One region of the Salipaludibacillus sp. CF4.18 genome, then DNA from elsewhere that is predicted to be linked to it. Evidence: riboswitches for the same ligand, from Rfam matches in the RefSeq annotation. Region 1 holds a riboswitch; each other region holds the start of a gene.

What was found. A riboswitch is a leader RNA that binds a small molecule or an ion and turns the genes downstream of it on or off. The one in region 1 is predicted to bind thiamine pyrophosphate.
Region 2: linked by a shared signal. The riboswitch ahead of ACHABW_RS23720 (ABC transporter substrate-binding protein) and the one ahead of ACHABW_RS04750 (thiazole synthase) in region 1 are both predicted to bind thiamine pyrophosphate.
Region 3: linked by a shared signal. The riboswitch ahead of ACHABW_RS19240 (long-chain fatty acid--CoA ligase) and the one ahead of ACHABW_RS04750 (thiazole synthase) in region 1 are both predicted to bind thiamine pyrophosphate.

The regions. Positions count from the first base shown of each region.
Region 1 covers NZ_JBIMEV010000004.1:158,619-161,904, reverse strand. The annotation lists gene thiH (2-iminoacetate synthase ThiH) at 1-928, opposite strand, end outside; gene ACHABW_RS04750 (thiazole synthase) at 1,156-1,923, opposite strand; TPP riboswitch at 2,045-2,152, opposite strand; gene ACHABW_RS04745 (SDR family oxidoreductase) at 2,227-3,090, opposite strand.
Region 2 covers NZ_JBIMEV010000076.1:10,522-13,807, forward strand. The annotation lists gene ACHABW_RS23710 (YkvA family protein) at 1-384, opposite strand, end outside; gene ACHABW_RS23715 (PAS domain S-box protein) at 994-1,365, shown strand; TPP riboswitch at 1,489-1,600, shown strand; gene ACHABW_RS23720 (ABC transporter substrate-binding protein) at 1,817-2,854, shown strand; gene ACHABW_RS23725 (thiamine-binding protein) at 2,870-3,160, shown strand.
Region 3 covers NZ_JBIMEV010000041.1:26,414-29,699, forward strand. The annotation lists partial or broken gene ACHABW_RS19230 ((2Fe-2S) ferredoxin domain-containing protein) at 179-307, shown strand; gene ACHABW_RS19235 (metal ABC transporter solute-binding protein, Zn/Mn family) at 342-1,400, shown strand; TPP riboswitch at 1,703-1,810, shown strand; gene ACHABW_RS19240 (long-chain fatty acid--CoA ligase) at 1,912-3,030, shown strand; gene ACHABW_RS19245 (acyl-CoA reductase) at 3,032-3,286, shown strand, end outside.

The sequences.
Region 1 (3,286 bases):
GGATAAGTTGGTCACGAAATTCTGGCGTTTCTCTCGTTGATATGGTGATCACGGACCGTGGTAAAAATAGTCGTGAAGCAAGCAAGGCTTGAACAAGATTCTTATCTGTCACATCGACTTTAGGTTGGAAGTCACCAGCATTTGGACGAATTCTAGGGAAAGAGACACCTACTTCTGTTTCTAGATAGTTATCTTGTAAATAAGCTGCATGGAGACCGGTGATGAAGCTTTCTTTTCGCCAATCGTCCAATCCTAGAAGTGCCGCGATATTTACCGAGCGCATTCCGGCAATGGCGCCTCGCTCAGGCGTATCCAAGCGATATTTAAAGTCTCGCTTCGGACCTTTCGTGTGAATACCAGCATAAATTTCTTCGTTGTAGACTTCTTGATAGACGGTTAGTCCGTCGATACCGTGGTCGACTAATTCTTGATACTCCTCTGTATCCAACGGTTGAATCTCTAAACCAATTGAAGAGAAGTATTTTTTCAGTACTTTCAAGCTTTCCTTTAAATAGGCATTGGATGAATGCATTCTCGATTCACCGGATAAAAGTATGATGTGTTTAATCCCCATGTCCGCTATAATTTTTGCTTCCTGTTCAATTTCTTCCATAGACAGGCGTCTTCTAGGGAAATCATTATCGACACTAAAACTACAATATTTACATGTGTTGACACAGTAATCAGATAAATATAATGGAAGAAACAACTGCATAGTTTTGCCGAAATGCTGTGTTGTTATTTCATGGGATTTTTGTGCCATTTCCTCTAAATAATTTTCTGCTGCAGGGGATAAAAGTGTCATGAAATCTTGTTCGGATAATCGGTCTTTTTTCAAAACTTTTTCAACATCACGGTTTGTGACGTTTTCAAAAAGCTCATCATAAGAAAGTGTATTAATCTCTTTTAATTTCGTATAAAAACTCATTAAATCACCTTTTCATTGAATATATTTTAGGATCGGACAGGTTCTAGAAACGGTATGCGTTGTTCTTACAAGATAAGAATTTGTAAGTTGACAGCTATCTTTACGCCACAAGCATCAAGGGAAGTTCGCCTCCTATCGAGTAGCACCTACACGTACTACGTAGGTGCTACTCGGGGTGGCTTTAAAGATCACGCTGCATTTAATAAAAGACGGCTATGCCGTTTTTCTTAACCTAGAAATCCTGTTAATGGCGAAGAGGCATGGGCTTTCTTTGAAATAGGTCCGAGTCCTGAAAGATAACCTAGACGGCCGGATCGAACAGCTAAGTTAAAAGCATGTGCCATGTTGATAGGGTCATCAGCTGTAGCAATTGCAGTATTTACAAGCACGGCATCAGCACCCATTTCCATTGCTTCTGCAGCTTCTGAAGGTTTACCAATCCCTGCATCGACGACAATAGGAACCTTGATTTCATCGATCATGATCTGTATCATTTCCTTCATTCGAATTCCTTTGTTTGAACCGATAGGCGCGCCTAGTGGCATAATGGCAGATGCTCCTGCTTGCTCCATTTGCTTTGCGGCCATTAAATCGGGACTCATATATGGTAAAACAATAAAGCCTTCCTTTGCTAAAACCTCGGTTGCTTTCACTGTTTCTTGGTTATCAGGCAGTAAATATTTACTGTCAGAAATCACTTCAATTTTAATCCAATTACCCATTCCACTCGCTTTCGCCAGTCGGGCAATGCGTATCGCTTCATCCGCGGTTCTTGCCCCAGATGTGTTTGGCATTAAGGTAACGTGATCTGGTATATCATTCACAATATTATCTGCTTCAGAATCCATATCAACACGTCGCAATGCAACAGTCACTACTTGTGACTCAGACGTTGTGATAGCTTCTTTCATCTGATGATGATCGGCATATTTCCCTGTGCCTATAAATAAACGACTTGATAATTCTACTCCACCAATAACTAACGAATCTTTCATTTTTCATTCCTCCAATGTTGAAATAAAAAGATAGACAAGAACTTAATAGTACAGGGGATGAAAACGCAAAAAAGCCCGCCAACTAGGGCGGGCATAATAAACATATAATAGAAGATTCTACTTTAGTTCATCTATGCTTCCCTACGTTGGTATTAACCAATTCAGGTTCAAAGGGTCGGCGGTTGTTCCTCTCAGCCATCACATCACGGTGGCTCCCCTAGCAATTACTTATTAAGTTCTTATATTTACCATAACATAGATTAGTAAGCGGTTACTACTGTTTAAAGAATATACATCGAAAATTTAGATGGTTTTCGAATAGTCGGTCAAACCAACTTCGTTTTCACTCCATTTCCAAAACGCTGTTGCCAAAGTTTTATCTCGTGCGGTTTCCGAGGCGGAGATCTTTTTCTTATGTTCGAAGTATTCTCCGGTAATTCCCTTGATTTCAGGGCTTGTTGCTAGGTAGATTGCAGTCCGAGATCCCTCAGCAGGTGTTTGGAAAAATGGTTTTAACAGTTTATGAACGGTTTTTCCGAAGCCCGTTTTTCTGTCGACTCCGAGGCTCGTCGCAACGGCACCTGGATGTACTGCATTAACCGTGACATTTGTGTTTTTTAATTGACTGGCCAGTTCTTTTGTAAAAAGAATATTTGCTAGTTTGGAACGTCCGTATCCTTTGATAACATTATATTTTTCATTGGTGAAATAAGGATCATTCAAATCAAATTTACCCCATTTGTGGGCTCCGGAAGACAATACGATAATGCGACCATCCGGTGACTCTTTGATCATGTCCAACAGTTCGTTTGTCAGAAGAAAATGCCCTAAGTGATTGACCCCTAACTGTAATTCAAAACCATCCTCTGTTAATTGCTTTTTTAACGAAACAACACCGGCATTATTAATGAGGATGTCAAGATAGTCAAAGGTTTCTCGGAACAGTTGTGCAAACGACCGAACACTCTTTAAGGAACCTAAATCACAAATCATCAATGAAATGTAGTTGGAACCACTTTGCTCGATTGCTGTCGACAGTGCTTCCCTTCCTTTTTCAGGGTTCCTGCATACCATAACAACTTGTATCCCTTTCTTAGCTAATTCAATAGACGTCGCCAATCCCATGCCGGTGTTGGCACCGGTGATGATTGCCAGCTTTTTTTTCATGATCTATACCTCCGTCGTTATAAATTCTCACATTCATGCGCTTAGCAAAACTATTTAATGTTATTCTTATTATAAGTCTAACAGAATGAAATGAGCTTCAAAAAACTAACGTTGAAAGAGAATCTATTAATATTATTGCGATTTGATAAAATAGAGATAGGGTAAATAAATAGACAACTGGTTTTAGCTAAAGGAG
Region 2 (3,286 bases), on a different contig from region 1:
TTTTGTGTAAGCCTTGATTTTCGTGTCTTCACCTATGTGAGATCCCACTTGGTAAATGGCATAAACAATAATTGCCAGATCATCGGTAAATCCAATAGCTGGTATCATATCAGGGATGACATCGACCGGCAGGATCAAATACCCTAATGCTCCTGCGATAGTTAGTTTCGCCTTTGTCGGAACATTAGGATCCTTCATCGCATAAAACAGGATCAAGCTGTAATAAACAAGTTTAGATCCCATTTTTACAGCTGCTGATTTGAGCTTGCTCCAAAACTTATTATCATCATAATTATTGGCAGATGCTTTGATTAATAAATCATGATCCATACTTTCCAGTTTATTTTGGTCTTTTTCTTCTTTTTTTCCAAAGCATTTCCCCATCTAAATTCCTCCCTAATCTTTACATAAGATTATTCGATTTTTTCTTTATTTATAGCAGAAAAAAAATACATCATTTCGTGATTTTCCGACTGAATTCTATAGTCTTTTGTACATTATACTTTACTATTCTACAAATATAAACAAAAAATGATATTTATTAACAATATATCACCTTAAAATTTCTTTATTAAGAACGTTTTAAACAAGTATATAACATACTTATTCCATAATCTATTGTAGTTCAAAAGAATTATAAAAAAACTGTTTTTTTCTATATAATGTGACCAAACGTCCCTTTAATAAGCCGAAAACAACTGTTAAAATAGTAAATACCTAGGATGTTGTAGCTAAATATTAATAATTACCGTTTTATACTTCTGAAATTTGTTTCCTATATTGTTCGTTTTAATGAACTATAAATAGAGGAGGAACTATGTTGAAAATTTATCGTTTGGTACTCTCTCGCTATCATAAATATTGGTCCGAAAAACATCGTGTAAATGGATCCTATCAATCTCATAAATTCATTCGCCATCGTAACCTGTACAAGTTTTATCAAAACGGAAAGTAACTCTACTAAGAATTTTTGACGCATAAGGAGAACAAACAATGGATATCTCTTGTAAAAAGATTTTAAAAGAAAACAAAAACTACTATCAATCATTTTATCAGTATAATCCCGACGCCATTCTTTCTTTTGATTTATCAGGGATTATTTTAAACGGTAATGAGTCTGTAGAAAATTTAACTGGTTATTCAATCAGAGAGCTTCGCGGTTCTAGATTAAATTCTCTCGTTATTGAAGAAATCGACTCCAACCTTCTATACTATCTTTTTATCAAAGCAGAGGAAGGACTTATTGAAAATACGGAGGTGGCTATTCGCAATAAGTCTGGAGAACGGATTGAATTAGCCGTAGAAATGGCACCTCTATTTGTAAATGATGATGTAATCGGAATATATGGCATCCTAAAGGGGTAACAGAAGGGACGTTTCACTGCTTCCTTTGGAAGCAGTGAAACGTCCCTTCTCTCTTGTTTTATTTTTTGATCTGTGGCAAGATAAGAAGTGAAGATTCTTAATTAGAATGAATTGAATAGCTTTTTTTCAATGTAGGGGGACCAGTGTTGGCTGGTTGAGATTGTATCCGTGAGATACTTACTCTTAGAACCTGATCTGGCTAATTACCAGCGTAGGGAACATATGTAATTTTAGATGTGACTATATATGCGCTCTAGGCTTAAGCCTGGGGTGCATTTTTGCGTACTAAAACAAATATGTTCCTTGGCAAATTTTTCGGAACCGCCTCTTACAGAAAATTGCTTTCTTGCACTTTCTTTTTATGTTAAAAGAAACTGAAAAAGCGTAAGGGAGCGAATTCAAGTAACACCTTATTACAAAACATCTTATAGAAAAAACGGAGGGATTCTACATGAAAAAGCAATTATTTTCAATTTTTACGATACTATTCGTGATGACGGCTTGTGGAAATACAAATGAAGCGCCCAGTGAGGAAAACGTCAGTGATGAAAATCAAGCAAATGGGCAAAATGAGCAACAAACAGAGGAATTAGAAGAAATCGCAATGGTTCTTGATTGGACGCCAAACACGAACCATACTGGTTTATACGTTGCACAAGCGGAAGGATATTTTGAAGAAGAAGGATTAGATGTAGAGATTTCTTTGCCAGGTGAATCCGGTGCCGATCAAGTTGTTGCATCCGGTCAATCAGACTTCGGAATTAGTGCCCAGGAAACGATAACGGAAGCACGGATTCAGGATATCCCGATTGTTTCTATCGCAGCTGTCATTCAGCATAATACATCTGGATTTGCCTCACCTGCTGATAAAAATATAACTTCTCCCGCTGATTATGCTGGAAAAACCTATGGTGGCTGGGGTGCCCCTGTGGAAGAAGCCGTTATCGATTCATTAATGAGACAAGAAGACGCTGATGTGGAAGACTTGGAAATTGTGAATATGGGAAACACTGATTTTTTCACAGCGATCGAACGTGATGTTGACTTCGCCTGGATTTATTATGCCTGGGACGGGGTCCAAGCAGAATTGCGTGATATCGATCTTAATATGCAATATCTGACTGATTACTCTGAAGATCTTGATTATTACACGCCAGTTATTACAACGAACGAAAGCATGATTGAGGAAAACCCGGAAACGGTCGAAGCATTCATGGCCGCTGTTTCTAAAGGGTACGAATATGCAATCGAAAATCCGGAAGAAGCTGCTGATATTCTAATAGAGGCTGTACCTGATTTAGATGCAGAGCTTGTTCAAGCCAGTCAAGCTTGGTTGTCGCCTAAGTATCAAGATGATGCGGAAAAATGGGGCATACAAGATCAAGAGATTTGGGAAAACTATTCTAATTGGATGTATGAGAATGAATTAATAGAAACAGAGTTGGATGCTGAGAATGCATTTACGAATGACTTTTTACCTAAAAACTAAGTGAGGTGTTTTACAATGGCGAATGCCCTTGTCAGTATACAAATTATCCCGAAAACGAAAAACGGGGAAGATGTAATTCCTTATGTAGATGCAGCGATTGACGTGATTGAAAAGTCCGGTGTGAAATACCAGGTGAATCCCCTGGAAACGACGATGGAAGGCGAGCTAACCGAGCTTTTTGCGATTATCGAAAAAATGAACCATCGTATGGTTGAACTCGGTAGTGAAAGCATTATCTCACAAGTCAAAGTGTACTATAAACCTGAAGGTGCTTCGATGGAAGTATTGACGGAGAAGTACCGGTAAAAAAAGGAGAGGCAATCAATAGCAAAATGAAGAGTGTCTCTCTATGTTTTTTGATAATGAACGAAAATGATGTTTTTATTAAGTCATTGGAAAAGATCCAGTCGAATGGAGGTGCGGGGTGCTTGC
Region 3 (3,286 bases), on a different contig from region 1:
TATAAGCTCACGCTGTATTTAACAAAAGAAGCTATGCGTATTTCTTAGAAAATAAAGTTAACGAGATATAGTTGACAATTAATAAAAAAATAGATAAGATCATAAAACGTAATAATTACGATTTAAAAGAATGCAGTTACTATGAATTTACTAAATAATATTCTGGGGAGTGAGGAAAGTGGCTACATGGAATTTAAGTAAAACACAACATCACATTCTTATTTGTAATGGAAGTAGCTGCAATAATGCAGGTGCAGAAGAGTTAACACAATCTATTAGAAAAGAGATCACCGTTAGATGTTTAGACAAATCATAATCATTAAGAAAAGTGGGAGAATGGAATGAAAAAAGTATCTGTTATTATTTCGACTTTAGTTGTTACCAGTGCGGTTCTATCGGCATGTGGTGAAAATGAAGTGGACACAAATTTATCAAACAACGAGGAAGTAGAAAATGTTTCAATTGAAACCATTGAAATTATGACAACGCTATTCCCGTTAGAGGATTTTGCAAATCGAATTGGTGGTGAGTATGTTGAAGTGGAGAACATAGTTCCGGTTGGATCAGATGTACATACGTTTGAACCCACAGCTAATCAGATGATTGAGTTAGCAGAAGCGGATTTATTTATTTACAACGGAGCAGACTATGAAGGCTTTTCGGATAGTATTATCGATGCAGTGGATTCTCATGACGTGAAAATAATTACGGCTTCAGAAGGAATAGATCTTATCAAATATAATCATAACAAACAAGACTCTGGTGAGATTAGAGGTCATGATGATGAGCATAATGGACATGAGAATAACGATCACGATGATGTAAATAATGATCATGGGCATGAAAACAATGATAACGACCACGACCATGAACATGGTGAAAATGATCCCCACGTTTGGTTAGATCCGATCCGTGCAATTGAAGTTGCAGAGAATATAAAAGATGCTTTAGTGGAGGCTCGTCCAGACGCTGAAGAAGAATTCAGCCTAAATTTTGAGGAACTAAAATTGGATTTGCAAGAGTTAGACGATAATTTTCAAGGCATGGTTGATGAAGTAACACAAGACACAATGATTGTCTCTCACGCCGCTTACGGATATTGGAAAGATCGATATGGCATTAATCAAATAGCTATTTCAGGTCTTTCATCCACAAATGAGCCAACTATTCAACAAATTCAAGAAGTAATAAGTTTTATGGAAAGCAATGATATTACTTACGTCATGTTCGAACAGAATATTCCAACAAATATTGCTGAAACAGTTCGTGAACAAGTGGGTGCAGAGGAGTTGTGGCTGCACAATCTTTCTGCACTAGTAGAGGAGAATATTGAAAATGAGGATGATTACTTTAGCTTAATGGAGAAAAATGTTGAAACTTTAAGAAAGGCTCTACAATAACGTTAAAGAGAAATGTTGCAGACAAAAGCAAGACAAATCATAGACCCGAATTTCATTAGGAAGGGAGTGTATTAATGAACAAAAAAATTCCAGTTACCGTATTAGAGGGAGGAAAAACAAAATGTCTACTTCAGTTATCTCAATAGTACTTTATACTATTAAAGATGAATTGAAGAGTGGCGTTTTATACTAATTCTTGTACCAATGTTGATGGTGCGTTGGAACTATCTCATTGGTTGACAAACATAAACGCCGTGATAAGATTGATATGATTATAGAATTAAAAATAAATTTCATAAAGCAATTGCCACTGGGGGGGCCAAAGTTTTGGCTGAGATTAAAGTGTAACTTTAAGACCCTTTGAACCTGATCTAACTAATTATAGCGTAGGGAAGTGGACATCAGATTAATGAGCTATTTGAATACATATAGTTTATCAATAGATGCCCGCAACCTCTTTGGAAGCGGGCTTTTTGTATGCCAAAAATTTATATCGATTGGAGTGTCCACATTGTTTAAGGATTATCTGCAATTAAAACAAGACTTGACAGAATTTATCGATCAACTAACAGCAACGGATGTTGAATTTAATACGATGGCGTTAAAAGTCTTTCAGTTTCAATATGAACATAATCAGCCTTTTCGCAAATTTTGCAGAAAACGCCGTGTTTCACCAAGGACGATAAAACATTTTACAGAGATCCCACCTATTGCAATAGATGCATTTAAATTAACAACACTGTCTTCCTTTCCAATAGAAAAAACAGAGGCACTGTTTATGACGAGTGGAACGACAAATCCGGAAAAACGCGGGAAGAATTATCATCGTGATTTGCAAATATATAATCACTCTATGATGGCTCATTTTAAACCATTCATTATGCCTGATTTTGAAAAAATGAAGATGTTTGTACTTTTCCCGCCAAAAGAGGAGATGCCGAATTCATCTTTAGCACATTATTTAAACCTTGCCAAAACAGCGTATGGTACTGATAATAGTCAATATATTTTCTCTAAAGACGGATTTCAACTTGAAAAATTGATTGAAGAACTTCGATTAGCTGAACAATCAGACGAACCGATTCTATTAATAGGTGCAACTTTTTCATTCATTCATTTATTGGATTACTGTAAAAAAGAAGGGATTTGTTTTAATCTTTCTCTTAAAAGCAGACTGATGGATACTGGAGGAGCGAAAGGACGTTCGCGTGAAATGGATCCACATGAGTTTAAACAAGAAATGTGCAATCTACTTAATATACCTTTAGAAATGTCAGTAAATATGTATGGAATGACAGAATTAAGCTCACAGATATATGACCGAAATCTTTATGATTATTTCAACCAACAGCCAATTTCTTCGGTAAAAAAGGCACCACACTGGGTAAGAACGGTTATTGTTGATGTGGAACATATGAAACAGAAACCAGTAGGTGAAAAAGGTCTCATTGTTCATTATGATTTGGCCAACCTTAATTCAATCATGAGCATTCTAACTGAGGATATAGGCGTCCAGAATGAAAATGGCTTTACGTTATTAGGCAGAGCTGAAGGGGCAGAGGCGAAAGGTTGTTCCTTAGCAGTAGAGCAATTTATCAGCTCCACACAACCAACAGGAGGAGAATCCTAATATGACTTTGAACTATTCCTGCTTTCATGTACCGGAAAGTTGTGAAGAGCATGTTAAAAACCTACCACTCAAGAAGTTGGTATTTGAGAACCATCATGAAGTGCTAGAACTACAAGTGCCGGAACTAAATCCAGAAATAATTACCTACTTAACTGATACGTTGAAATTTCAGCAACAAACCTATTTACGGAAACTCAAAACAAATGATATTATCAAGATTTTAAATGAAGCAATTCAAAAGTGGTTAGACCCTCGA